DNA from 4 places in the Microbacterium terregens genome. Region 2 is predicted to be linked to each of the others. Evidence: predicted binding sites of a transcription regulator. Region 2 holds the regulator's gene; each other region holds the start of a gene.
The links. The regulator HrcA, encoded in region 2, represses chaperone genes, less so after heat shock. The targets are predictions, from matches to a motif close to TTNGCACTCGNNNNNNNCGAGTGCNAA.
Positions count from the first base shown of each region.

Region 1: groL (chaperonin GroEL) is a predicted target of HrcA. The motif match lies at 4,327-4,353, and genes of this name have one in related genera.
Region 3: ABD655_RS15450 (Hsp20/alpha crystallin family protein) is a predicted target of HrcA. The motif match lies at 4,612-4,638, and genes of this name have one in related genera.
Region 4: groES (co-chaperone GroES) is a predicted target of HrcA. The motif match lies at 4,859-4,885, and genes of this name have one in related genera.

Region 1 is NZ_BAAAWH010000001.1:2,837,729-2,843,615, reverse strand. Features, by position in the region: gene ABD655_RS13185 (DMT family transporter) at 1-871, shown strand, start outside; gene ABD655_RS13180 (nitroreductase family protein) at 875-1,462, opposite strand; gene msrB (peptide-methionine (R)-S-oxide reductase MsrB) at 1,459-1,866, opposite strand; gene ABD655_RS13170 (DUF2332 family protein) at 1,955-2,941, shown strand; gene ABD655_RS13165 (DUF3263 domain-containing protein) at 2,951-3,202, shown strand; gene ABD655_RS13160 (LytR C-terminal domain-containing protein) at 3,280-3,855, shown strand; gene ABD655_RS13155 (cold-shock protein) at 3,981-4,184, shown strand; gene groL (chaperonin GroEL) at 4,389-5,887, shown strand, end outside.
Region 2 is NZ_BAAAWH010000001.1:2,062,694-2,068,580, reverse strand. Features, by position in the region: gene hemW (radical SAM family heme chaperone HemW) at 1-1,181, shown strand, start outside; gene hrcA (heat-inducible transcriptional repressor HrcA) at 1,274-2,314, shown strand; gene dnaJ (molecular chaperone DnaJ) at 2,369-3,484, shown strand; gene ABD655_RS09450 (16S rRNA (uracil(1498)-N(3))-methyltransferase) at 3,489-4,244, shown strand; gene ABD655_RS09445 (HIT domain-containing protein) at 4,285-4,632, shown strand; gene ABD655_RS09440 (PhoH family protein) at 4,682-5,710, shown strand; gene ybeY (rRNA maturation RNase YbeY) at 5,707-5,887, shown strand, end outside.
Region 3 is NZ_BAAAWH010000001.1:3,301,669-3,307,555, forward strand. Features, by position in the region: gene ABD655_RS15435 (DUF2804 domain-containing protein) at 1-950, opposite strand, end outside; gene ABD655_RS15440 (M23 family metallopeptidase) at 975-2,249, opposite strand; gene ABD655_RS15445 (L-serine ammonia-lyase, iron-sulfur-dependent, subunit alpha) at 2,385-3,980, opposite strand; gene ABD655_RS15450 (Hsp20/alpha crystallin family protein) at 4,069-4,524, opposite strand; gene ABD655_RS15455 (VOC family protein) at 4,723-5,085, opposite strand; gene ABD655_RS15460 (MFS transporter) at 5,152-5,887, opposite strand, start outside.
Region 4 is NZ_BAAAWH010000001.1:1,001,347-1,007,233, reverse strand. Features, by position in the region: gene ABD655_RS04555 (heavy-metal-associated domain-containing protein) at 1-58, shown strand, start outside; gene ABD655_RS04550 (heavy metal translocating P-type ATPase) at 58-2,412, shown strand; gene ABD655_RS04545 (metal-sensitive transcriptional regulator) at 2,409-2,705, shown strand; gene rarD (EamA family transporter RarD) at 3,350-4,273, opposite strand; gene groES (co-chaperone GroES) at 4,480-4,776, opposite strand; gene ABD655_RS04530 (Hsp70 family protein) at 5,169-5,887, shown strand, end outside.

The DNA.
Region 1 (5,887 bases), 780 kb from region 2:
GGCACGCATCAACGGGCAGCTCGGTGTTCGTCTCGACGACGGCCTCGTGGCAGGTCTCATATCCTTCGGGTCCGGGCTGCTGATCCTCATCGTCGTGTCCCTCGCCGTGCCGTCCGGACGCCGCGGATTCACCGCGCTCATCTCCGGGGTTCGGTCCCGCGGCATCCCGTGGTGGATGCTGGCAGGCGGTGCCGCGGGAGCCCTGACCGTGGCGACACAGGGGTTGGCCGTGGGCATCATCGGCGTCTCGCTGTTCACCGTCGGCGTGGTCGCGGGCCAGACCGTGTGCGGGCTCGTGCTGGATCGCGCCGGGTTCGGACCGGCGGGAGTGGTCGCCGTGACACTGCCGCGGCTGGCCGGCGGCGGCCTCGCGCTCGTCGCCGTCGGCATCGCCGTGGTCGGTGACGGGCTGAGCGGCATCCCGCTGTGGCTGCTGGTGCTGCCCCTGGTGACCGGTGTCGGCGTCGCGTGGCAGCAGGCGACCAACGGGCGGCTCAAGCAGCGGGTCGGATCGCCGTTCACCGCGACGCTGGTCAACTTCATCGGCGGGACGATCATCCTGGTCGTCGCCGCAGCGATCCACGTCGCGCTCGTCGGGTTGCCGGCGTCGGCGCCGACGGATCCGTGGCTGTACGTCGGCGGCGGGATCGGCGTGGTCTACATCGTGCTGTCGGCCGCGCTGGTCGCGCACACCGGCGTGCTCCTGCTCGGGCTCGGAGTCGTCGCCGGACAGCTGATCGCCTCGTTCGTGATCGACGTGGTCTGGCCGGCACCCGCGGGCCCGGGCTTTGCGCAGGCGATCAGCATGGTGATCGTCGCTCTGCTGTCTGTCGTCGTCGCGACGGTGCCGTGGCGCCGTCTGCGGCGCTAGCGGTCAGACCTCGTCCGCGGCGGCGTCGATGCGCTCGATCGAGTGCGCATCGGCGGGCAGACGCGTGAGGTGGCGGCGAGCGTCGATGCCCTTCCGTCGTCCGAGCCGCGCCTTCGCCGGCTTGCCGCCGACGTACAGCCAGCCCAGCAGTTCTTCGCGCTTGTCCAGGCCGTGCAGCTTGGCGACCGCCTTGCTGCGGGTGTAGTGACCGGTGCGCCAGATGACGCCCCAGCCGGCCTCATCCAGCAGCAGGCTCAGCACGTGCGCCACGCCCGACGCCACGGCCTCCTGCTCCCAGCGGGGGACCTTGTCGCTCTTGCGGTAACTGGCCACAACCGCGATCAGCAGAGGCGCGCGAAGCGGCTTCGTCGACGAGCCCTTGTCTCCGTTGGCCTTGTTGATCGCCCTGCCGAGGCGCTCCCGGTCGGCTCCGCGCAGCTCGATCAGACGCCAGGGCTGCAGCGACGAGTGGTCGGCGACGCGCCCTGCGGCCGAGACGAGCGTCAGCAGCTGAGCGTGTGTCGGCGCGGCATCCGTCACCTTCGACCAGGAGCGGCGCGCGCGCACCGCCTCCAGCACGGGGACGCTCATGACCCGGATTCGGGGGTGAAATCGAGTGCGAGCGAGTTCATGCAGTAGCGGTCGCCCGTGGGGGTGCCCACACCATCGGGGAAGACATGTCCCAGGTGCGACCCGCACGTCGCGCAGCGCACCTCTGTGCGCAGCATCCCGTGCGTGCGGTCTTCGATCAGCTCGACCGCCTCGGGACGCACCGACTCGTAGAAGCTCGGCCAGCCGCAGTGCGAGTCGAACTTGGTCCCGCTCTGAAACAGCTCCGTGCCGCACGCCGCGCAGGTGTAGAGCCCGGCGCGACTCTCGTCGAGAAGCTCACCCGTCCACGGGCGCTCGGTGGCAGCCTCGCGCAGCACCTCGTACTGCTCGGGAGCGAGTTCGGCACGCCACTGCTCGTCGCTCTTCTGAACGCTGTAGGTCATGGGAGTCCTCCTTAGCCAGTGTCCATTCTCGCCCACCGGAGGGCCCCCGGGTCGCGCGCGTGTACCGGATCACCACGACAATGGAACAGTGGATGCCGCCGCCGCTGTCGCCGAACGCTATCAGCGCTTCGCACTCGAAGAGGCGGCAGGTCGGTCGGCCCTCTACGCCGAGTGGGCGTCGGGCGTCGCGGACGACGACGTTCTGCAGGGCATCCTCGGGCGCATCCCGCCCGCGCGTCGGCAGCCGCCGCTCGTGTTCGCCGTCACGCGGATGCTCGGGGCACCGGAGGGGCGCTACCCGGAGTGGGCGGAGTGGGTGGTCGCGCATCAGGACGCTGTCGTGGCGGAGTGCACGCAGCGCAGCCTGCAGACCAACGACCCGCTGCGATGCGCCGCACTGCTGCCTGCGCTCAGCGGCATCGACGGTCCTCTCGCACTGCTGGAGGTCGGGGCGAGTGCCGGCCTGTGCCTGTATCCCGACCGCTACTCGTACCGCTACCGCGGTGGACCCGACCTCGACCCGCCCGACGGTGCCTCGGCGGTGATCCTCGAATCGGCGGTCCGCGGACATCCGCCTCTGCGCATGCCGGAGGTGATCTGGCGCGCCGGCGTCGACCTGGCACCCCTCGATGCGTCGGATGCCGACGACCGCCGCTTCCTGCTCAGCCTGGTCTGGCCGGGGGAGGAGGGCCGCGCCGCGCGGATAGAAGCCGCGCTCGACCTGGTCGCCCGCGAGCGGCCGCTGCTGGCGCGCCGCGACGCGACGATGCCCGGGGTGCTCGAACGGCTTGCCGCGTCCGCGCCGGCGGATGCGACCCTCGTGGTGACCACACCGGGGGTGCTCCCACACATTCCGCGGCCCGGCCGAGACCGGCTGCTCTCGATCATCGCGGGGCTGGACGCGGTCTGGGTCTCGATCGACCCGTCGGGATTGCACCGGCAGTGGAACCCCGGCATCGACGACGCCGTGCCGGGGGGATTCATCCTCGGCCGCGACGGGGTGGCGCTCGCGACGGTCGACCCGCTCGGGGCCTCCGTGGAGTGGCGCGCGGATGAGGCGGGCGAGCGGCGCTAGCGTGAGCGCGTGCCCCTCAGCGACCGCGACCGCGCCATCCTCAAGTTCGAGGCGGAGTGGCTCCGGCACGCCGGGGCGAAGGAGGAGGCGATCCGCGCCGATCTCGGTCTGTCGCCGGCACGCTACTACCAGCTCCTGGCCCGGCTGATCGACACCACCGATGCGCAGGAGCAGGATCCCATGCTCGTGAAGCGACTGCGCCGCATTCGCGACGAGCGGCAGCGGGCACGCGTCGCACGCGCCTCGGGCAGTCCCCGCTAGCCGACGCGCCGCCGCCGCCCCCGATGCCGGCCCAGCAGTCAGCACGGTCGTGGGCCGCGGGCAGGTACCATCGGGGGGTGCCGAGAACGACCTTCCCGCGGGACCGCTTCGACGACCTTCCCGCGGATGTGGGCCGGGTCGGCGCTCATCGAGCCGAGAACCCACGGATGCGCGGGTGGGTCGTCCTGTTCTGGGCGGTGCTCGCGACGGTGGTCCTCATCACGGTCGGCATCTTCGGAACGCTTCTGGTCAGTGGCCGGGTGGTGCTGTTCCCGACCCCTGAGCCGACCGTCGCCCCGCTGCCGATCGTGACGCCGGTCGTCGACCCCACCTTCGACGTCCTGGTCCTGAACGCCACCCCGGAGGCCGGGTTGGCGACGCAGACGAAGGATGTCGTGATCGCCGCAGGCTGGGCCGAGGACACCGTGCTTGCCAGCGAGGCCGGCTCGACCGACTTCGCGGAGACGACGATCTACTACTACCTCCCCGCCGACGAGGCGGCCGCGGCCGGCCTGGCGGAGGTGATCGGCGGCGCGAGGATCGAGCAGAGCGACGTGTACCAGCCGGCGGACGATCCCGAAGCGAGGCAGCTGACGATCGTCATCGGACTCGATCGCACATCGACGCCGCCGGATGCCACTCCCGCACCGTGACGGCACGGCGTGTTACACGCCGGTAAACAGTTCGATGCACGTGTGTCAACAGTCGTTCCCGACCTGATTCCGGGCCCATCCGCGTGCATACGATGGCGGTGTTCCCCGCAATACAGGAGAGTCTCATGACCCAGGGCACCGTGAAGTGGTTCAACGCCGAGAAGGGCTTCGGCTTCATCACCGTGGCAGAGGGGCAGGACGTCTTCGTCCACTACTCCAACATCGACATGAGCGGTTTTCGTGTCCTCGAGGAGGGGCAGACCGTGGAGTTCACCGTGGGTGCCGGGCAGAAAGGCCCCCAGGCGGAGTCCGTTCGCGTCGTCGTCTGACCCGCTTCTCGTTCGAAGCGCGGCATCCCCACGCAGTCGCCCGTCGACGCCGACGGCAGCATTTCCTCCCGACGCAGATGACGCCCGAGGTCGCACTCGCTTCCCGCGGCTTGCACTCGGTAGTGCCGAGTGCCAGAATGGATTAGCACTCGACACATCTGAGTGCTAAGAATTCGCATACGTCCGGGAGGGACGAGAAGACATATGGCTAAGATCATCGCTTTCGACGAGGAGGCCCGTCGTGGTCTCGAGCGCGGCCTAAACATCCTGGCTGACGCCGTCAAGGTGACACTGGGCCCCCGCGGTCGCAACGTCGTACTTGAGAAGAAGTGGGGCGCCCCCACGATCACGAACGACGGCGTCTCGATCGCTAAGGAGATCGAACTCGACGACCCGTTCGAGAAGATCGGCGCGGAGCTCGTCAAGGAGGTCGCCAAGAAGACCGACGACGTCGCTGGCGACGGCACCACCACCGCAACCGTGCTGGCCCAGGCACTTGTCCGCGAAGGCCTGCGCAACGTCGCGGCCGGCGCAGACCCCATCTCGCTGAAGCGGGGCATCGAGAAGGCCGTCCAGGCCATCTCCGACGAACTGCTCGCTTCGGCCAAGCCCGTCGAGTCGAAGGAGCAGATCGCGGCTACCGCTTCGATCTCCGCGGCTGACACCACCATTGGTGACCTGATCGCCGAGGCGATCGACAAGGTCGGCAAGGAAGGCGTCGTCACCGTCGAGGAGTCGCAGACGTTCGGCACCGAGCTCGAGCTCACCGAGGGCATGCGTTTCGACAAGGGTTTCATCAACCCTTACTTCGTCACCGACCCGGAGCGCCAGGAGGCCGTGTTCGAGGACGCGTACATCCTGATCGCCAACCAGAAGATCTCGAACATCAAGGATCTTCTGCCGATCGTCGACAAGGTGATCCAGGACGGCAAGGAGCTCGTCATCATCGCCGAGGACGTCGAGGGCGAGGCGCTTGCGACTCTCGTGCTCAACAAGATCCGCGGCATCTTCAAGTCGGCGGCCGTCAAGGCTCCCGGCTTCGGCGACCGTCGTAAGGCGCAGCTGCAGGACATCGCGATCCTCACCGGTGGCCAGGTCGTCACCGAAGAGGTCGGTCTCAAGCTGGAGAACGCCACGCTGGACCTGCTCGGCCGTGCTCGTAAGGTGATCATCACCAAGGACGAGACGACGATCATCGAAGGTGCCGGAGATGCCGCTCAGATCGAGGGTCGCGTGACCCAGATCCGCCGCGAGATCGACAACACCGACAGCGACTACGACCGCGAGAAGCTCCAGGAGCGTCTCGCCAAGCTCGCAGGTGGCGTCGCCGTCATCAAGGCGGGCGCGGCAACCGAGGTCGAGCTCAAGGAGCGCAAGCACCGCATTGAGGACGCTGTCCGCAACGCGAAGGCTGCGGTCGAAGAGGGCATCGTCCCCGGTGGTGGCGTCGCGCTGATCCAGGCAGGCAAGGTCGCGTTCGCGACACTGAGCCTGACCGGTGACGAGGCGACCGGCGCGAACATCGTTCGCGTTGCCATCGAGGCACCGCTGCGCCAGATCGCCCTCAACGCGGGCCTCGAGCCCGGAGTTGTGGCCGACAAGGTCGCATCGCTGCCCACCGGTCACGGCCTGAACGCCGCGACGGGCGAGTACGGTGACCTGTTCGCACAGGGCATCATCGACCCGGCGAAGGTCACGCGCTC
Region 2 (5,887 bases):
TGCCGCGGGACGGGTCGCTTGAGGTCGCGATCGACCCGACAGCGCAATTCGGGGTGTATCTCCACGTGCCGTTCTGCCGTGTGCGATGCGGGTACTGCGATTTCAACACGTACACCGCGGACGAGCTGCGCGGTGCGCGCCAGGACCAGTACGCCGACACCCTCCTGCGTGAGGTGCAGCACGCCCGGCACGTGCTTTCCGACATCGGGCCGATCCGGCCCGCCGCCACCGTGTTCTTCGGCGGCGGCACACCGACGCTGCTGCCCCCCGGCGACCTGGCGCGCATGCTCGACGGTGTTCGCGCCGCGTTCGGTGTCCAGCCGGATGCCGAGGTGAGCGTCGAGGCCAACCCCGACACCGTGACCGACGCGACCGCGACGGCGCTCGCTGCCGCCGGGGTCACCCGGCTGTCCATCGGCATGCAGTCGGCGGTCCCGCACGTTCTGGCGGCGCTGGATCGCACCCACGCACCCGCCAACGTCCGCACCGCGGTCGAGGCCGCGCGCGGCGCGGGACTGGATGTGAGCCTGGATCTGATCTACGGCGCCCCGGGCGAATCGCTGGAAGACTGGCGCACCTCCCTCGAGGCGACTGTCCTCCTCGAGCCGGATCACATCTCCGCGTATGCGCTGATAGTGGAGGAGGGCACCAAGCTCGCCCGCCAGATCCGTCGTGGCGAAGTGGTTACGCCGGACGACGACCTTCAAGCGGACATGTACGAGCTCGCGGACGACCTTCTGGGCAGCGCCGGCTACGAGTGGTACGAAGTGTCCAACTGGGCCCGTGACGCGGCGCACCGATCGCGTCACAACATGGCGTACTGGCAAGGTGCGGATTGGTGGGGTTTCGGTCCCGGCGCCCACAGCCACATCGCCGGCGTGCGGTTCTGGAACGTGAAGCACCCCGCCGCGTACGCGCAGCGACTGGCGGCCGGCGAGTCTCCCGCGGCGGCACGCGAACGACCGGATGCCGCGGCCAGCGCTCTGGAGAGCGTTCTGCTGCGCACCCGGGTCCGTGAGGGTCTGCCGATCTCCGAACTGCGGGGGGAGGGACGGCACGCGATCGCTGCCCTGATCGCCGATGGTCTGATCGAGGGCTCGGCGGCGGTGCACGGCCGCGTCGTCCTGACCCGCCAGGGTCGTCTGCTTGCGGACGCCGTGGTGCGCGCGCTCACGGACTGACGAGCCTCCCGCTCCCGTCCTCGACGATCCGGTAGAATTGGCACTCAGTTCGTGGGAGTGCCAATTCGGCCGTGAGCGCGTAGGGAGGCGAAATGGTCACCGATCGAGGCCTGCAGGTGCTGCGGGCGATCGTGCAGGACTTCGTCGACACACGTGAACCCGTCGGCAGCAAGGCCATCGTCGAGCGTCACGCCTTCGGGGTGTCCGCCGCGACGATCCGCAACGACATGGCCCTGCTGGAGGACGAAGAGCTCATCGCGGCGCCGCACACGTCGTCGGGGCGCATACCCACCGACAAGGGCTATCGCGTTTTCGTCGACCATCTCGCCGAGGTGCGTCCACTGTCGCCGGCTCAGCGCAGCGCGATCTCGGCCTTCCTCGACGGGCCCGGCGACCTCGATGACGTGCTCGTGCGGACGGTACGCGCCCTGACTCAGCTGACCGGCCAGGTCGCCATCGTGCAGTACCCCTCTTTCGCGCGGGCGACGATCTCACACGTCGAGCTCGTGCAGCTCGGGGGCGGGCGCATGCTCGTGATCCTGGTCACCGACACCGGCCGGGTATCGCAACGGCTCGCGTTCGTGCGCGACGAGTTCGACGATGACGATCTGGCACGAGTGCGCACCGATGTCGCCACGCTGCTCGTGGGCAGACCTGTGCGTGAAGGCGCCCAGCGTGTCGAAGAGCGCCTCGCACGGCAGGACGCCGTGCAGTCCCCTCAGGATGTCGCGACCGAGGCGATCGTGCGGGTCCTCGCCGAAGAGCTCGAGGAGTTCCGTCACGACCGGCTCGTGATGGCCGGCGCGGCCAACCTGGCTCGGAGCGAGTCCGATTTTCGCGGAAGCATCTACCCGCTGCTCGAGGCCATCGAGGAGCAGGTCACGCTCATGAAGCTGATGAGCGAGATGGTCGCCGACGACCACGGTCTGGCTGCCAGCATCGGACGCGAGAACGAGCCTTTCGGCCTGGGCGAGGCCTCGGTCGTGGCAAGCGAGTACGACGCGACCGGCGCTCGAGCCCGCGTGGGTCTGCTCGGCCCCACGCGGATGGACTACCCGACGAACTTCGCGGCGGTGCGTGCCGTCGCGCGTTATCTCACCCGGATGCTCGACGAAGACGAGAGTGCCCGCTGACGCGGCATCCGGAATCAGACGATCCCGCGCTCTGCGCGGGCAGGAAGGCAATTTGTGGTCGACCACTACGAGGTCCTCGGAGTCGCGCGCGATGCGACTGCGGATGAGATAAAGAAGGCGTACCGGCGTCTTGCACGACAGCTTCATCCCGATGTCAACCCGGGGGATGATGCGTCCGAGCAGTTCAAGCTCGTGACCCACGCGTACGACGTCCTGAGCGACCCGGATCAGCGGGCGCGTTATGACGTGGGCGGAAACGAATCGCCGTTCGGTGGCGGCGCCCAGGGCTTCGGGGGCTTCGGGGACATCTTCGAGACGTTCTTCGGGTCCGGCGGCGGCCAGCGGGCCGGAAGGCCGCGGTCCCGTCGCGAGCGCGGACAGGACGCGCTGGTCCGGGTGACCCTCGATCTGAAGGACGTCGTGTTCGGCGTCCATCGCGACATCGATGTCGACACGGCGGTGCTGTGCGACACGTGCCACGGATCGTGCACCCAGCCCGGCACCTCTCCCGTCACGTGCGACATCTGCCACGGTTCGGGCCATGTGCAACGGACCGTGCGGAGCCTCCTGGGCAACGTCGTCACCAGCCAGCCCTGCGGGTCCTGCCAGGGGTACGGCACGACGATTCCCTACCCGTGCGCCACCTGCCAGGGTCAGGGCCGCGTTCGTGCCCGACGCACGGTCTCCCTCGACATCCCCGCAGGGGTGGAGACGGGTCTGCGCCTGCAGCTTCCCGGATCCGGCGAGGTCGGCCCCGCCGGCGGACCGAACGGAGACCTCTACATCGAGGTCACCGTCTCTCCCGACGAGGAGTTCAGCCGTGACGGTGACGACCTGCTCGCCACGCTCGAAGTGTCGATGCCCGATGCCATCCTCGGAACCACCACCACCATCGAGTCACTCGACGGACCGGTCGACTTGGAGATCCGCGCAGGCGTACAGGGCGGCGATGTCCTGACGATCAAGGGTCGCGGCATCACTCCTCTTCGCGGCACACAGCGTGGCGACCTCCGCGTCGGCGTTCACGTCGTCACCCCCACTCGACTCGACGCGAAGGAGCGCGCCCTGGTCGAGGAGTTCGCAAAGCGGACCAAGTCCCCGCCGCCGCGACTCGCGGAATTCCACCAGGGGCTGTTCGCGAAGCTGCGCGACCGCTTCCGGAACGGCTGACGCCATGGCCCTCCACTTCCTGCTGCCGTCGGACACGGTCCAGAACGGCGCGGTGGATGTGCAGGCCGGTGGCACGATCGTCCTGACCGGCGCCGAGGCGCATCACGCGGCGTCGGTGCGCCGAGTGCGCATCGGCGAGGACGTGACGGTCGGCGACGGGCGGGGCACATGGCTCACGGGGGAGTGCGAAGCAGTGTCGCCGCACGAGGTCGTCGTGCGGATCACGGCGCGGACCGAGATCCCGGCTTCGTCGCCTCGCATCGTGCTCGCGCAAGCGCTGGCCAAAGGCGATCGGGACGAACTCGCGGTCCAGGCCGCGACCGAGCTCGGAGTCGACGAGATCGTTCCGTGGCAGGCTGCCCGCAGCGTTTCGCGGTGGGACTCGGCCAAGGCCGATAAGGGACGCAACCGGTGGGCGGCGATCGTGCGCGAAGCGGCCAAGCAGGCGCACCGTGCGTGGCTGCCGGATGTCACGCCGCTGGCGACGGCCGCCGGTCTGGCGTTGCGGGCCGCGGCATCCCGTGTCGTGGTGCTCGCACCCTCTGCAGATGTGCGTCTGACCGATATCGGCATCGACCCGGCCGAGACGCGCGAGGTGATCCTCGTCGTCGGGCCCGAAGGCGGCATCGCCCCGGACGAGCTGCTGCTCTTCCAACGCAGCGGAGCGACCGTGGCGCGGCTGGGGGACACCGTGCTGCGCACCTCGACCGCCGGTCCTGCCGCGTTGGCGGTCGTCAACGCCGCGCTCGGCCGCTGGTGAGCGCCCGCCGCAGGGAATGGGCCGCCGGTAGACTGGTCCGATGAGCGAACCGTCGATCTTCACCCGCATCCTCAAGGGCGAGATCCCCTCCGAGATCATCGCCGAGACGGAGAACGCGTTCGCGATCCGAGACATCGCCCCCCGCGCGCCGGTGCACCTCCTGGTCATCCCGAAATCCGGCGAGTACCGCAACGTGGTTGAGCTCGCTGCGGGGGATCCCGACCTGCTTGCCGAGCTGATCGGCCTGGCGAACTCCGTTGCCGCGGAGCATGCGGGCGGCGATTTCCGCCTGGTCTTCAACACGGGCTCCGGCGCGGGCCAGACCGTTTTCCACGTCCACGGACATGTGCTGTCCGGCGACCTGACCGAATCGAGCCTCGGTGGCTGACGAATCCGACGAGACCGCCGTGGAACGCCTGTACGCGGACGGGGTCGCGATGGTTCAACTTCTGGGCCCCCAGGACCGGCTGCTGCGAGTGGTGGAGCGCGAGCACCCCGCGGTCGACGTGCACGTGCGCGGCAACGAGATCACCTTGACCGGGGACGCCGCGGCCGTCGCCGCCGCGCGCGGCCTCGTCGAGGAGCTCTTGGCCATGACCAAGGCCGGCCACGCGCTCGGACCCTCCGATGTCTCCTCGTCCAACCGGATCCTCCAATCCGAGGGCGGCCCGCGCCCCTCCGAAGTGCTGGGCGAGGCCATCCTGTCCTCGCGGGGACGCATCATCCGGCCGAAGACCCTCGGACAGAAGTCGTACGTCGACGCGATCGAAGAGAACACGATCGTCTTCGGGATCGGCCCCGCGGGCACCGGCAAGACGTATCTGGCCATGGCCAAGGCCGTGCAGGCGCTCCAGCGCAAGGAGGTCAGCCGAATCATCCTGACCCGCCCCGCGGTCGAGGCCGGCGAACGGCTCGGCTTCCTGCCCGGCACCCTCAACGACAAGATCGACCCGTACTTGCGGCCCCTCTACGATGCCCTCAACGAGATGATGGATCCTGAGCTCCTGCCCAAGCTGATGGCGAGCGGCACCATCGAGGTCGCACCCCTTGCCTACATGCGTGGACGGACGCTGAACGACTCGTTCGTCGTCTTGGACGAGGCGCAGAACACGACCCCGGAACAGATGAAGATGTTCCTCACCCGCCTGGGGTTCGGCACCCGCATGGTCGTCACGGGCGACATCACGCAGATCGATCTTCCGCAGGGCGCCTCGGGGCTGCGCCTGGTCACCCGTGTGCTCAACGGCGTCGAGGACATCCACTTCGCCTATCTCACCAGTGAGGACGTCGTGCGCCACAACCTGGTCGGCCGCATCGTCGACGCCTACACCGAGTACGACGAACGCCGCCTCGCTACCCGTCGTGAACGGGATGAGGCGTCCGAGTTCGCCAACCGCGCCGAGCGGCACGGTGGCGTGCGGTCCGCCGGCCCTCGGGATCACTTTCCCAAGCGGGGCCGGTCATGACGATCGAGATCGGCAACGAGTCCGGCTTCGCGGTCGATGAGACCGTGCTGCTTCGACTGATGGAGCACAATTTCGCCGAACTGCACGTGAGTGCTGACGCCGACGTGGCCATCCTTCTGGTGGACGAAGGTGCGATGGAGGCGCTGCACGTCCAGTGGATGGACGAGCCCGGTCCGA
Region 3 (5,887 bases), 1.2 Mb from region 2:
GCGGTCGTGAACGCGCCACCCCAGTGCCCGAAGAACTGGTCGGTACGCGACGCGACGATGCCCAGGTTCGTACGGGTGACCTTGTCGTAGAACGGCGCGAAGGATGCGGTCAGCCCGCCGCCCTGGACGCGCCACGGCCGCCGGTGATCCGCGAGGTCGTAGTCCCAGCGCAGGTCTTCGTGGATCTTGTGCAAGCGCCCGTCGACGAGCATCGCGTTCTCGGTGACACCGGTGCCATCCGTCCACCTGCCGCCGACCTGGATGCCGATCACGCGGCCGTCGGTCCGGCCCGATCCGGCGCCCCAGTTCCACCGGATGTCATACGGCCAGCGCCCCCGACCGTGATCGAGCACCGCCCAGGACGCCCCGGCGGGGATCGGATGCGTGACGCCCTCGATCGTGACGCTCCCGGATGCGGGCCGGGCCACGTCCTTCACGGTGTACTGGAACCACCGCTCGCTCCACGGCACCACGACTGCGAGCCGCTCATGACCGGGCGGAAGATCGGCGAGGACGTCGAACGAGGCATCGTCGATCCTCGCTCGCAGCCGCGTCCCCGTCTGCGCAGGCATACTGCCGGGGCTCAGAACCGGGTCGATGTCGATCACTAGGCCCTTCGCCCGCGCGTGCGCCGGGCTCACCTCCAGCGATGCGGGCAGCTGCACGCCCCGCGGAGGGATGACCGTGGCCGACTTGCTCCACGTCCTCTCGGTGGCGCGGTCGAAGATCCAGACCTCGTGCACGGCGGCGTAGTCGATCGACGAGACGGTCAGCGCGAGGATGTGCGTCGGCGTGGTGACGTTCCAGTACTCCCACCGCTTGTTGCGTCCGTGCCCGCGCCCGATGCCCGCCGTGTCGATGATCGGCTGCCTGGCCCAGCCGACGGCGGCGGGGTTGAGGCGGCCCGCTCGCGTCAGCGAGACCGACTCGGTCAGTTCACGGGCAGTCATCCGTCGATCCTCGGAGCGATCCCGTTACCGGAAGTCGATGATCGCCAGATTGAGCGGGAGCTGGTTGGTCCGCGCCTGCGCCTTCGGCAGCGCACCCGCCAGGAACGTGCCGCTGAGGTAGTCGTCCGCATCGGCGATCGACTGCGGCGAGACCTGCCCGTCGTAGTCGAAGCTCGTCAGCTCGTAGGGCAGCGAGTCCGCGTTCAGCAGGCTCGGTCCGTCCATCAGCTGGAAGTGCAGGTGCGAGGCGTTGGCGTTGCCGGTGTTGCCGAGGTGCCCGAGCACCTGGCCCGCCGTCACCGTGTCGCCGGGTTTGACCGTGATCGAGCCGGAGATCATGTGCGCATACATCGCGTAGACGCCGTCGCCGAGGTCGAGCACGACGTGGTTGCCGTCGACGTTCTCGACGGTCAGCTTCGCGGCCAGCGCCGGGTCGTGGGCCGGCAGGACGCCGGGCGCGTTCGCGGCCATGCCGTCCAGGACCGAGACCACCGTGCCGTCGGCGACCGCGAGGATGTCGGCGCCGTAGTCGATGTAGCTCTCGTTGCGGGTCTTGTCCCCCGCATAGAACTCGCCTTCGTCGTCGGTGCGCTTCCAGTCGATCGCGAAGCGCTGGCTGTTGTTCAGCTTTCCGTTGACCGACATCAGGGAGCTGCGGTGCGGGAATCCGGGTTCGCAGCATCCGTTCAGCGCGATCCAGTTGTCTCCGCGCACGGGCGGCGCGATGACCGGCACGGTCCGCGTCGAGAAGGCCAGCGGGGTCGTCAGATACTCGATGGGTCCGGGCGCACCGAATGCCGGCGATACCGCACCCGTCCCGGCGATGCGGTGCAGCAGCGCGTCCGGCATCTGGTCCAGCGAGTCGACGGCGAAGTCGATGAAGACGGCGCGGCTCTCCTGCGGGGGAACGGTGGCGGTGTCGAGATAGCCCGCAGGCAGGTTCCGGAGCCTGTTGCAGTCGCCGAAGGTGCAGGTCGGGTCGATCAGCGCCGTGCCGGAGAAGCTCGCGACGATCCTCGTCGGGTCCGCAGCGTCCACGACATCGATCGCGTCGAGGCTCGCGGGCACCTGCGTGGCGTTGGTCAGCTGCAGGTCGTAGGCGACGTGATACCTGCCGTCGGTGCCGCGGAACGGCAGCGGCGGGTTCCCGATCGGGGTGAGGGTGAGCGGGGTGAAAGAGTCGGGCACGCGCGCGCCCGGCGCAGACGCGGTGGTCGCCGCGGTCGCGCATCCCGCCGCGAGGAGTGCGACGGCAGCGACCAGGGAGACGAAAAGGGCGGGTACACGGCGAGATGTCACGCAAGAGCTCCGAATCTGAAGTTTCCTAAGAAGCTATCAGCCCTCCCGCATGGCATATTCCATACCGTTATGCCACATCCATGGTGCTCGGCGGTGTATGAACGGTGCGGAATGCAATCGGCTGCCGCCGGCGGATCAGCACTCGATGACGTTCACGGCGAGCCCGCCCTCGCTGGTCTCCTTGTACTTGTGCGACATGTCGATGCCGGTCTGTCGCATGGTCTCGACGACGGCGTCCAGCGAGACGTAGTGACTCCCGTCGCCGCGCAGCGCGAGCCGTGCTGCCGTGACGGCCGTGGACGCGGCGATCGCATTGCGTTCGATGCACGGGATCTGCACGAGCCCGCCCACGGGGTCGCACGTGAGGCCCAGATGGTGCTCCATCGCGATCTCGGCGGCGTTCTCGATCTGCCGGTTCGTTCCGCCCATCACGGCGGTCAGGCCACCGGCGGCCATGGCGCACGCCGAGCCCACCTCGGCCTGGCACCCGCCCTCGGCACCCGAGATCGACGCGTTCGCCTTGAACAGCGAGCCGAGAGCGGTCGCGGTGAGCAGGAACCGACGGATGCCGCGTCGCCGGTTCGCGTCGGCGATGAGCTCTTCGTCGATGACGTCGGGCACGATTGGTCCGAGCTGCTGCCGCCCGGCGAATCCCATCAAGGCGCTGCCGACCAGCTCGCCATACGGAGTGACCGCGTTGCCGGCGCCGAGGCCCGAGTCCGCCAGGAAGCGCCACCAGTACATCGCGACGGCGGGAAGGATGCCGGCCGCACCGTTCGTCGGCGCGGTGACGACGCGGCCGCCGGCGGCGTTCTCCTCGTTGACCGCGAGCGCGAAGGCGCCGAGCCACTCCCCCGGCAGCTCGCGCCGGCCGTCGTGCTCGGCCTCCTCGAGCTGCGCGCGAATCGCCGACGCGCGCCGCTTCACCTTGAGCATGCCCGGCAGCACACCGTCGTGATACAGCCCCGCTTCCACGCAGGCCGCCATCGCGTCCCAGATCGCGTCCAGTCCGGCGGCGATCTCCTCGTCGCTGCGCAGCGCCTCCTCATTCATGCGGGCGGCCTCGGCGATCGTGATTCCACGCTCGTCGCAGAGCTGGAGCAGCGCCTCGGCGCTGTCGAACGCGAGCGGGAAGGCGCTGGTGGCAACACGCGGCGGCTCGCCCTCGCGGCGGATGAAGCCGCCGCCGATCGAGTAATAGGTCTCACGGAGCACGAGGCCCTCGTCGCTCTCCTGCACGCGTGCCGCGACGGCAGCGGTTCCGGTGGTCCGGATGCCGGCTGCCGCCCGCTGCGCCCCGTCATCGATCTCGCGCGGCCGAGCGCTCGTCCAGGCCTCCAGCGTCAGCGCGTTCGGATGTCCGGGCAGCCGGGTCCGAGGAGCGAAGACGACGTCGGCTTTCTCGAAGGGGACCGGGTGCGTGCCGTCCAGCGCGAGCTGCCGACCGGCCGGCCATTGCGTCCACGCCGCGCGCACAGCATCCGGATCGACGCTCTCGGGCGACAGCCCCTGGAGCCCGCCCACGATGGCATCCGGCGTGCCGTGTCCGATGCCGGTCGCACCCAGGGATCCGTACAGGGTGCACGTCACGCGCGCCACGGAGTCCAGGAGCCCGGCCCTGCGCAGGAGCACGGCGAAATCACGCGCGGCCCGCATCGGGCCGACCGTGTGGGAGCTCGAGGGTCCGATGCCGATGGAGAACAGCTCGAACGCGGAGACGTAGGCGCTCACGCGCTCCAGGCTAACCTGGTCCGCACGCGGGACGGCGAACGCCCCGGGCCTGAGTGGTCCGGGGCGTTCGCGTCAGGCGGCGCAGTGACTACTGCTCGACCGGCTGCGGCGCGTCCGAGCCCTCGTGGGCCTGAATCACCGGCGACGAGCTGTCACTGGAGACCTCGATCTTGCGGGGCTTCGCCTTCTCGCTCACCGGAATCGTGACGTTGAGCACGCCGTTGCTGTATGTCGCGGCGATGTTCCCGGTGTCGACACCCTGCCCGAGGTTCAGCTGGCGCAGAAAGCTCGCCGCTTCGCGCTCGCGTGTGATCCACTTGACGCCCTCGCCCCCGGCGAGCGTGCGCTCGGCGCGGATCGTCAGCAGCTGACCATCGACGTCGATGTCCACCGATCCCGGGTCGATGCCGGGCAGGTCAGCGGTGAGCACGTAGTGGTCCCCGTCGCGGTACAGATCCATCGGCATGCGGCGTGGCCCGCGGCGCGTGTCGAACAGAGTCGACGCGAAGCGGTCGAGTTCACGGAAGGGGTCGTAAGCGGCCATGATTCGTCTCCTTGTCGTTTCGTCCGGATGACTGTCCGGTGCATGTGCATCTGAGAGTTGAGTCGTGTCGGCTCAACTACGTCCAGATTAGCACTGTGCCCCTTCGAGTGCCAATACTCTGACGACGTCAAGAATGCGGATGCCGTGGCGGCGGGTAGCGACAGGCGGCGGGGTCCGATGACAGTGACCGCGCGGATCTCAGGGTTTCTGGAAGGCGACCAGACCCACCGTGTTGCCCTCGGAATCCTTGATGAAGGCCTGCCACTCGTCGTGACCTGCCGGCCCGAGCGTCTCGTCATGGTGCGAGAAGATGACGTGGGGCGGCGAGACGAGATCGGCCAGTCCGTCGAGCTTGTCGAGCGTGTCGTGCACGTTCTCCACGTGGAGGTACAGCAGGGATGTCGGTGCATTCCGATCCAGCAGCAGCCGAACGCCGTCGAGGTCGAAGAAGACCAGCCCCGGATCGAAGCGCGCGAGCGGCGGCGCATCGAGAAGCACGGTGTAGAACTCTGTCGCACGGTCGAGATCATCCGCGTGAACGGCCACCTGAACGAGTCTCATCACGACCTCCCGTGGGAATGCACGGCCCAGTCTGCCAGCCCTCGCTTCGCTTGGCGACGGGCGTCGTCAGCCGGCGTGAGCCGGCTGCGGCTCGTCCTCGGGCAGCGGCAGCAGTTCGGACGCGGGTTCGCGGATCATGGTCACCGCGAGAACGGCGGCCACCAGCATCCCGATCGCCGCGGCGATGAACGTCGCCGAGTACGCGCCGGCCAGCGCCGTGGGCTCGGCCGCGGTGTGACTGCCGAGCGCGACGACGTAGACGGCGGTGAAGATCGAAAGACCGATGGAGCCGCCGATCTGCATCGCCGAGTTGGCCACGGCCGAGGCGGCACCGGCGTCGTCGGGGGCGACCCCGCTCAGCGCGACGTTCTGCAGCGGCACGAAGACCAGGGCCATCCCGGCACCCATCACGATCAGCGCGGGCAGCACCTGAACGACGTAACTGCCCGTGACGGTGATGAAGCTGAGGTACCACAGGCTCCCCGCCACGATCAGGGGGCCGACGGTCATGAGAGGGCGCGGACCGATGCGAGGCAGCAGCCGAACGGCCAACGGTGCCACCACCATGGTCGCAACGGGCAGCGGCAGGCTCGCCAGACCTGCCTGCAGCGCCGACATCTGCATCACGATCTGCAGGTGGAAGGTCAGATAGAGAGTGGACCCGATCATCACGCTCCCGGCGATCGCCTGGATCAGGAACGCGCCACCGCGCATCCGGTTGGTGACGATCCGGAGCGGAAGCAGCGGCTGGGCGGTGCGGGTCTCGATCCACACGAACAGCACCAGCAGCGCGACTCCCCCC
Region 4 (5,887 bases), 1.1 Mb from region 2:
CGACGCCGCCGTTCTGGCCGCCGTCGATGAGGCAGGCTACGAGGCCGCCCGCATCTGATGGATGCCGCTGCCGTGGCCGCCGGTGACGGCCAGGTGCCCGCGCAGCCGCACTCGCGCGTCGAGCTCGAGATCGGCGGCATGACCTGCGCCTCGTGCGCGAACCGCATCGAGAAGAAGCTCAACCGACTCGAGGGCGTCTCGGCGAGCGTCAACTACGCGACCGAGAAGGCCGTCGTCTCCGCCCCTGCCGGCATGGCCGCCGACGTGCTGATCGCCGAAGTCGAGAAGACGGGGTATACCGCCGCGCTCCCCCAGCCCGCGGCATCCACCATCGATCCTCCGGAGGATCGCGAGCTGACCTCGCTGCGCCAGCGCCTCATCGGCGCGGTCGTGTTGTCGGTTCCGGTGATCGCTCTGGCGATGATCCCGGCGCTGCAGTTCACCTACTGGCAGTGGCTTTCGCTGGCGCTGGCCGCACCGGTCGTCGTCTGGGCCGCGTGGCCGTTCCACCGCGCCGCGTGGATCAACCTGCGCCATGGCGCCGCGACGATGGACACGCTGATCTCTATCGGCGTCTCGGCCGCGTTCCTGTGGTCGCTGTATGCGCTCTTCCTCGGCGACGCCGGCATGCCCGGCATGACCCACCCCTTCGAGTGGACGGTGCAGCGCAGCGACGGCGCGGGCAACATCTATCTCGAAGTCGCCGCGGGCGTCACGATGTTCGTCCTCGCCGGGCGGTACTTCGAGGTGCGTTCCAAGCGTCGCGCCGGCGCCGCGCTCCGCGCGCTGCTCGAGCTCGGCGCGAAGGATGTCGCCGTCGTCCGCGACGGCGTCGAGGGCCGCATTCCGATCTCGGCGCTGCGGGTCGGCGACCAGTTCGTGGTGCGGCCGGGCGAGAAGATCGCCACGGACGGCGTGGTCGCCTCGGGAACATCCGCCGTCGACGCCTCGATGGTGACGGGCGAATCGGTGCCGGTCGAGGTGGGCGTGGGCGATGACGTCGTCGGCGCCACGGTCAACGCCGGCGGCCGCCTGCTCGTCCGGGCGACGCGCGTCGGCAACGACACGCAGCTGGCGCAGATGGCACGGCTCGTCGAAGAGGCGCAGTCCGGCAAGGCCGACGTACAGCGGCTGGCCGATCGCATCTCGGGCGTTTTCGTACCCGTCGTCCTGGTCATCTCGCTCGGAACCCTCGGCGCCTGGGTGCTGCTGGGCAACCCGGCCTCCGCCGCGGTGACCGCCGCGGTGGCGGTCCTGATCATCGCCTGCCCCTGCGCGCTCGGGCTGGCAACGCCGACCGCGCTGCTGGTCGGCACCGGGCGGGGCGCCCAGCTCGGCATCCTGATCAAGGGACCTGAAGTGCTCGAGTCCACCCGCACCGTCGACACGATCGTGCTCGACAAGACCGGCACCGTCACCACCGGCCGCATGACGCTGGTCGACGTGGTGACCGCGGCGGGGACGGACCGCGCCGAGCTGCTGCGGCTCGCCGGCGCACTGGAGGATTCTTCGGAGCACCCGATCGGTCGCGCCATCGCCCTCGCCGCGACACGGGAGATCGGCGCGCTGCCCGACGTGGAGTCGTTCCAGGCGACCGCCGGCGTCGGCGTCTCGGGCGTCGTCGAGTCCCACGCGGTCGTCGTCGGTCGCGAGTCGCTGCTGGCCGACTGGGCGATCCACCCGGATGCCGACCTCGTCGCCGCGAAGGACCGCGCCGAGGCCGAAGGGTCCTCCGCGGTCCTCGTGGCGTGGGACGGCCGGGCCCGCGGGGTACTCGTCGTGGCCGACCGGGTGAAGGCGACCAGCCGCGAGGCCGTCGCGCAGTTCCGGCAGCTCGGCCTGCACCCCGTGCTGCTGACCGGCGACAACGAGACCGTGGCCCGGCGCATCGCCGCCGAGGTGGGCATCGACCGCGTCATCGCCGGCGTACTGCCCCACGAGAAGGTCTCGGTCGTGCGCGAACTGCAGGCCGAAGGCCGGGTCGTCGCGATGGTCGGCGACGGTGTCAACGACGCCGCAGCCCTCGCGCAGGCCGACCTCGGCCTTGCGATGGGCACGGGCACGGATGCCGCCATCGAAGCATCGGACATCACCCTGGTCCGCGGCGATCTGCGCAGCGCAGGGGATGCGATCCGGCTGTCGCGTCGCACCTTCGGCACCATCCGCGTGAACCTGTTCTGGGCCTTCGCCTACAACGTCGCGGCGATCCCGCTGGCGGCGCTGGGGCTGCTCAACCCGATGATCGCCGGAGCGGCGATGGCGTTCTCGAGCGTCTTCGTCGTCGGCAACAGCCTGCGGCTGCGCAGGTTCCGGAGCCTGTCGACGGGCACTCCCGATCGCGCGCGGGCCGGCTCGCGCACGGGATCGTCGCAGGAGCCCGCTGTGAATTCCGATGCGAAGGAGCTGTCATGACGGACACGCACACCCACCACGGGTACATCACCGACAAAGAGAAGTACCTCAACCGCATGCGCCGCATCGAGGGGCAGGCCCGCGGCATCCATAAAATGGTTGAGGACGAGAAGTACTGCATCGACATCCTGACGCAGATCAGCGCGCTGACCAGTGCGCTCGAGGCCGTCGCGATCGGTCTGCTCGATGATCACCTGCGTCATTGCGTCGTCGATGCGGCACGCCTGGGCGGCGACGAGGCCGACGCCAAGATCTCGGAAGCGACGGCCGCGATCGCGCGGCTGGTGCGCTAAGCCGCGGGCCGCGCGGCGCGCGGGCTCGTGCGGCCCGTGTTCGCTGTCGGGGCCGGGTTCGCTCGCGGCCCGGGTTCGCGCTCGCGGCCCGGGTTCACTCTCGCGGGCCGTGTTCGCTCTCGAGGCCCGGGTTCGCACTCCGGGCCCATGTTCATGCACACGCCGCGAGGCGAAACGCGGGCCGCGTTCGCGATTCGCGGGCCGCGACAGCGCGGGCTCGAGCACGGCGCAGCCGCGGCCGCGGCGCCTGCCCTCTCGCGGCCAGGGTTCGCACTCGTGGCCCATGTTCATGCACACGCCGCGAGGCGGAACGCTGGCCGCGAGACGCGTTCCCGTTGCGCGGGCCGCCATACGCGTGCTCTCGCGCGGCGCGTGGGCTGCCGCGGCGCCTGCTCTCTCGCGGCCCGGGTTCGCACTCGGGGCCCATGTTCATGCACACGCCGCGAGGCGGAACGCGGGCCGCGAGACGCGTTCGCGTTGCGCGCGCCGCGTTCACGTACGCGGGCTCACTCGGGGCGCGTGTTCGTTCTCGCGGCCCGTGTTCATGCACACGCCGCGAGGCGGAACGCAGGCCGCGAGACGCGTCCGCGATGCGCGGGCCGCGAAACGCGTTGCGCAGCGCGCTACGCGGGCCGCGCCGCGCGTCAGGTGAGCTCGCCGACGTCCGAGACGCCGCGCCCGCGGCGCGCGAACACCAGCGAGTCGACCGTGAGCACGACCAGCGCGAACCACACCAGCCCGAACCCGATCCAGCGCTCGAGCGGCATCGGCTCGCCCAGCAGCCACGCGCCGATGATGAACTGCAGGATGGGCGCCGCGAACTGCAGCAGCCCGATCACGGTCAGCGGCACGCGGCGCGCGCCGGCGGCGAAGAGCAGCAGCGGGATGGCGGTGACCACCCCGACCAGGCACAGCAGCACCGCGTGCCACGGTCCGGCGGCACCCATCGTCAGTCCCGTGGTGGAGCCGACCACGATGAGGATCACGCTCGCCACCGGAACGAGCCAGACCGTCTCGAGCGTCAGGCCGCTGACGGCGTCGACGGAGGGACCGAGGCGCTTCTTGACGAGGCCGTAGATGCCGAACGAGAACGCCAGCGTCAGTGCGACCCAGGGGAACGCGCCGTACCCCACGACGATCACACCGACCGCGATCGCGGCCAGGGCGAGGGCGATCCACTGCGTGAGGCGCAGGCGCTCGCGCAGCACCAGCACCCCGAGCACCACCGTCACGATCGGATTGATGAAGTAGCCCAGGCTCGTCTCGATGACGTGCCCGGTCAGCGCGGCGATGATGAAGACCTGCCAGTTGACGTAGATCAGCGCTCCGGCCAGAGCGGTCCACAGCAGCAGGCGCGGCTGCCGAACGATCGCCGCGAGTCGCCCCCAGCCGCGCAGAACAGTCAGCAGGATCGCGCAGAACGCGAGCGACAGCAGGATGCGCCACGCGACCAGTTCCCACGGGCCCGTGGGGGCCAGCAGCAGGAAGTACAGCGGCAAGAAGCCCCACAGCAGGTAGGCCGTGAAGGCGTAGATGCCGCCGAGCGAGCGCTCGCGCGCGGCATCCAGCGGTGGGGCGTCCTGGGCGGATGCGGGCTGGTCGGGTTCGGGTGAACCGGATGCCGCGCCGGGCGCGGAAGAGAGATCACGGGTCACTCACCCAGCGTACGGGTGCTGCGCAGTGCGGGGACCGCGGAGCAACCACCGGCGAGTGAAGCCCGGGCACGCGAAAGGTCCGGATGCCGAGGCATCCGGACCTTTCAGACCTGCGGGTGTTAGCGGACGACGACCGCAAGGACGTCGCGCGCCGACAGAACGAGGAACTCGTCTGCACCGAACTTGACCTCGGTGCCGCCGTACTTGCTGTAGAGCACGAGATCGCCCACGGCGACGTCGAGCGGAACGCGGTTGCCGTTGTCGTCGATGCGACCGGGTCCGACCGCTACGACCTCGCCCTCCTGGGGCTTCTCCTTAGCGGTGTCCGGGATGACCAGACCGCTCGCCGTGGTCTGCTCGGCCTCGACCTGGCGGATGGCGATGCGATCCTCGAGCGGCTTGATGGAAACCGACACGGGTGTACCTCTGCTTTCCTTGAAACTCAAGACTTGTTAGCACCCTCGAGGTGAGAGTGCTAAGTCTCAGTCTAGGCAAGCACTGGCACTCATGCAACGTGAGTGCCAATGAGGACGTAACACGGATGCGCCGGGGGCGCCCCGTGCAGACGCCGCTTGTGTCATGCTGGGCCGTGACGCTCCAGAATCTGAGGGGGTTGGTGGGCGTCATGCGAGAGTCATCGGTCTCATGTATCAGGGGCCGCGAATTGTGCTCATCGCTTCAGAAGTACGAAGCGGAAACAATTCGTGGCAATTCGACATACAGAGCCCCACGACTCTCGCTTACGGGCCCCAGCGGTGGTAGACATATCTGGGGGAAGTCGCACGTCTAGTTCTTGGGGGAACGAGACATGACAGAGGTGTCATATTTTCTGGCAGTCGATGTGGGGACGAGCCGGATAGCAGCAGCTACCGCGCGCGTCGCGGCAGACGGCAGCATCGTCACAGCGCCGTTTGCGCTGGGCCGCAAGAGCGACAGCGTCGCCACGGTCGTGTTCGTCGGAGACGACGGGGAACTGTCTTTCGGCGATGCCGCTGAACGGCGCGGAGTCACGCAGCCCGAGCGGCTGATCCGCGAGTTCAAGCGCAGCATCGGCGATGAGGTTCCGATCGTCGTCGGCGACCGTTCTCTACCGGCCGAGCAGCTGTATGCGCAGACGGTCGCGTCGATCGTCGCGCTGGTCACCGAGCGCGAGGGTCGCCGGCCCGAGGCGGTCTCACTGACGCACCCCACCGCGTGGGGCGGCCACCGGATCGAGCTGATCCGGTCGGCACTGCACCGCGAGGGCGTCGGCGAGGTGGAGCTCATCACCGAGCCCGAGGCTGCGGCACGCCACTACGAGGCATCACGCGCCCTGGAGATGGGCGAGACCCTCGCGGTCTACGACCTCGGCGGCGGCACCTTCGACTCCGTCATCCTCCGCAAGGAGATCGACGGCTCCTTCGCGCTCATCGGCGAGCCCGTCGGCATCGACAACCTCGGCGGCGTGGACTTCGACGACGCCGTGATGCGCCACGTCGTCGGCGCTGCGGGTCTGGATGTCGGATCCCTCGACATGAGCGACCCCGC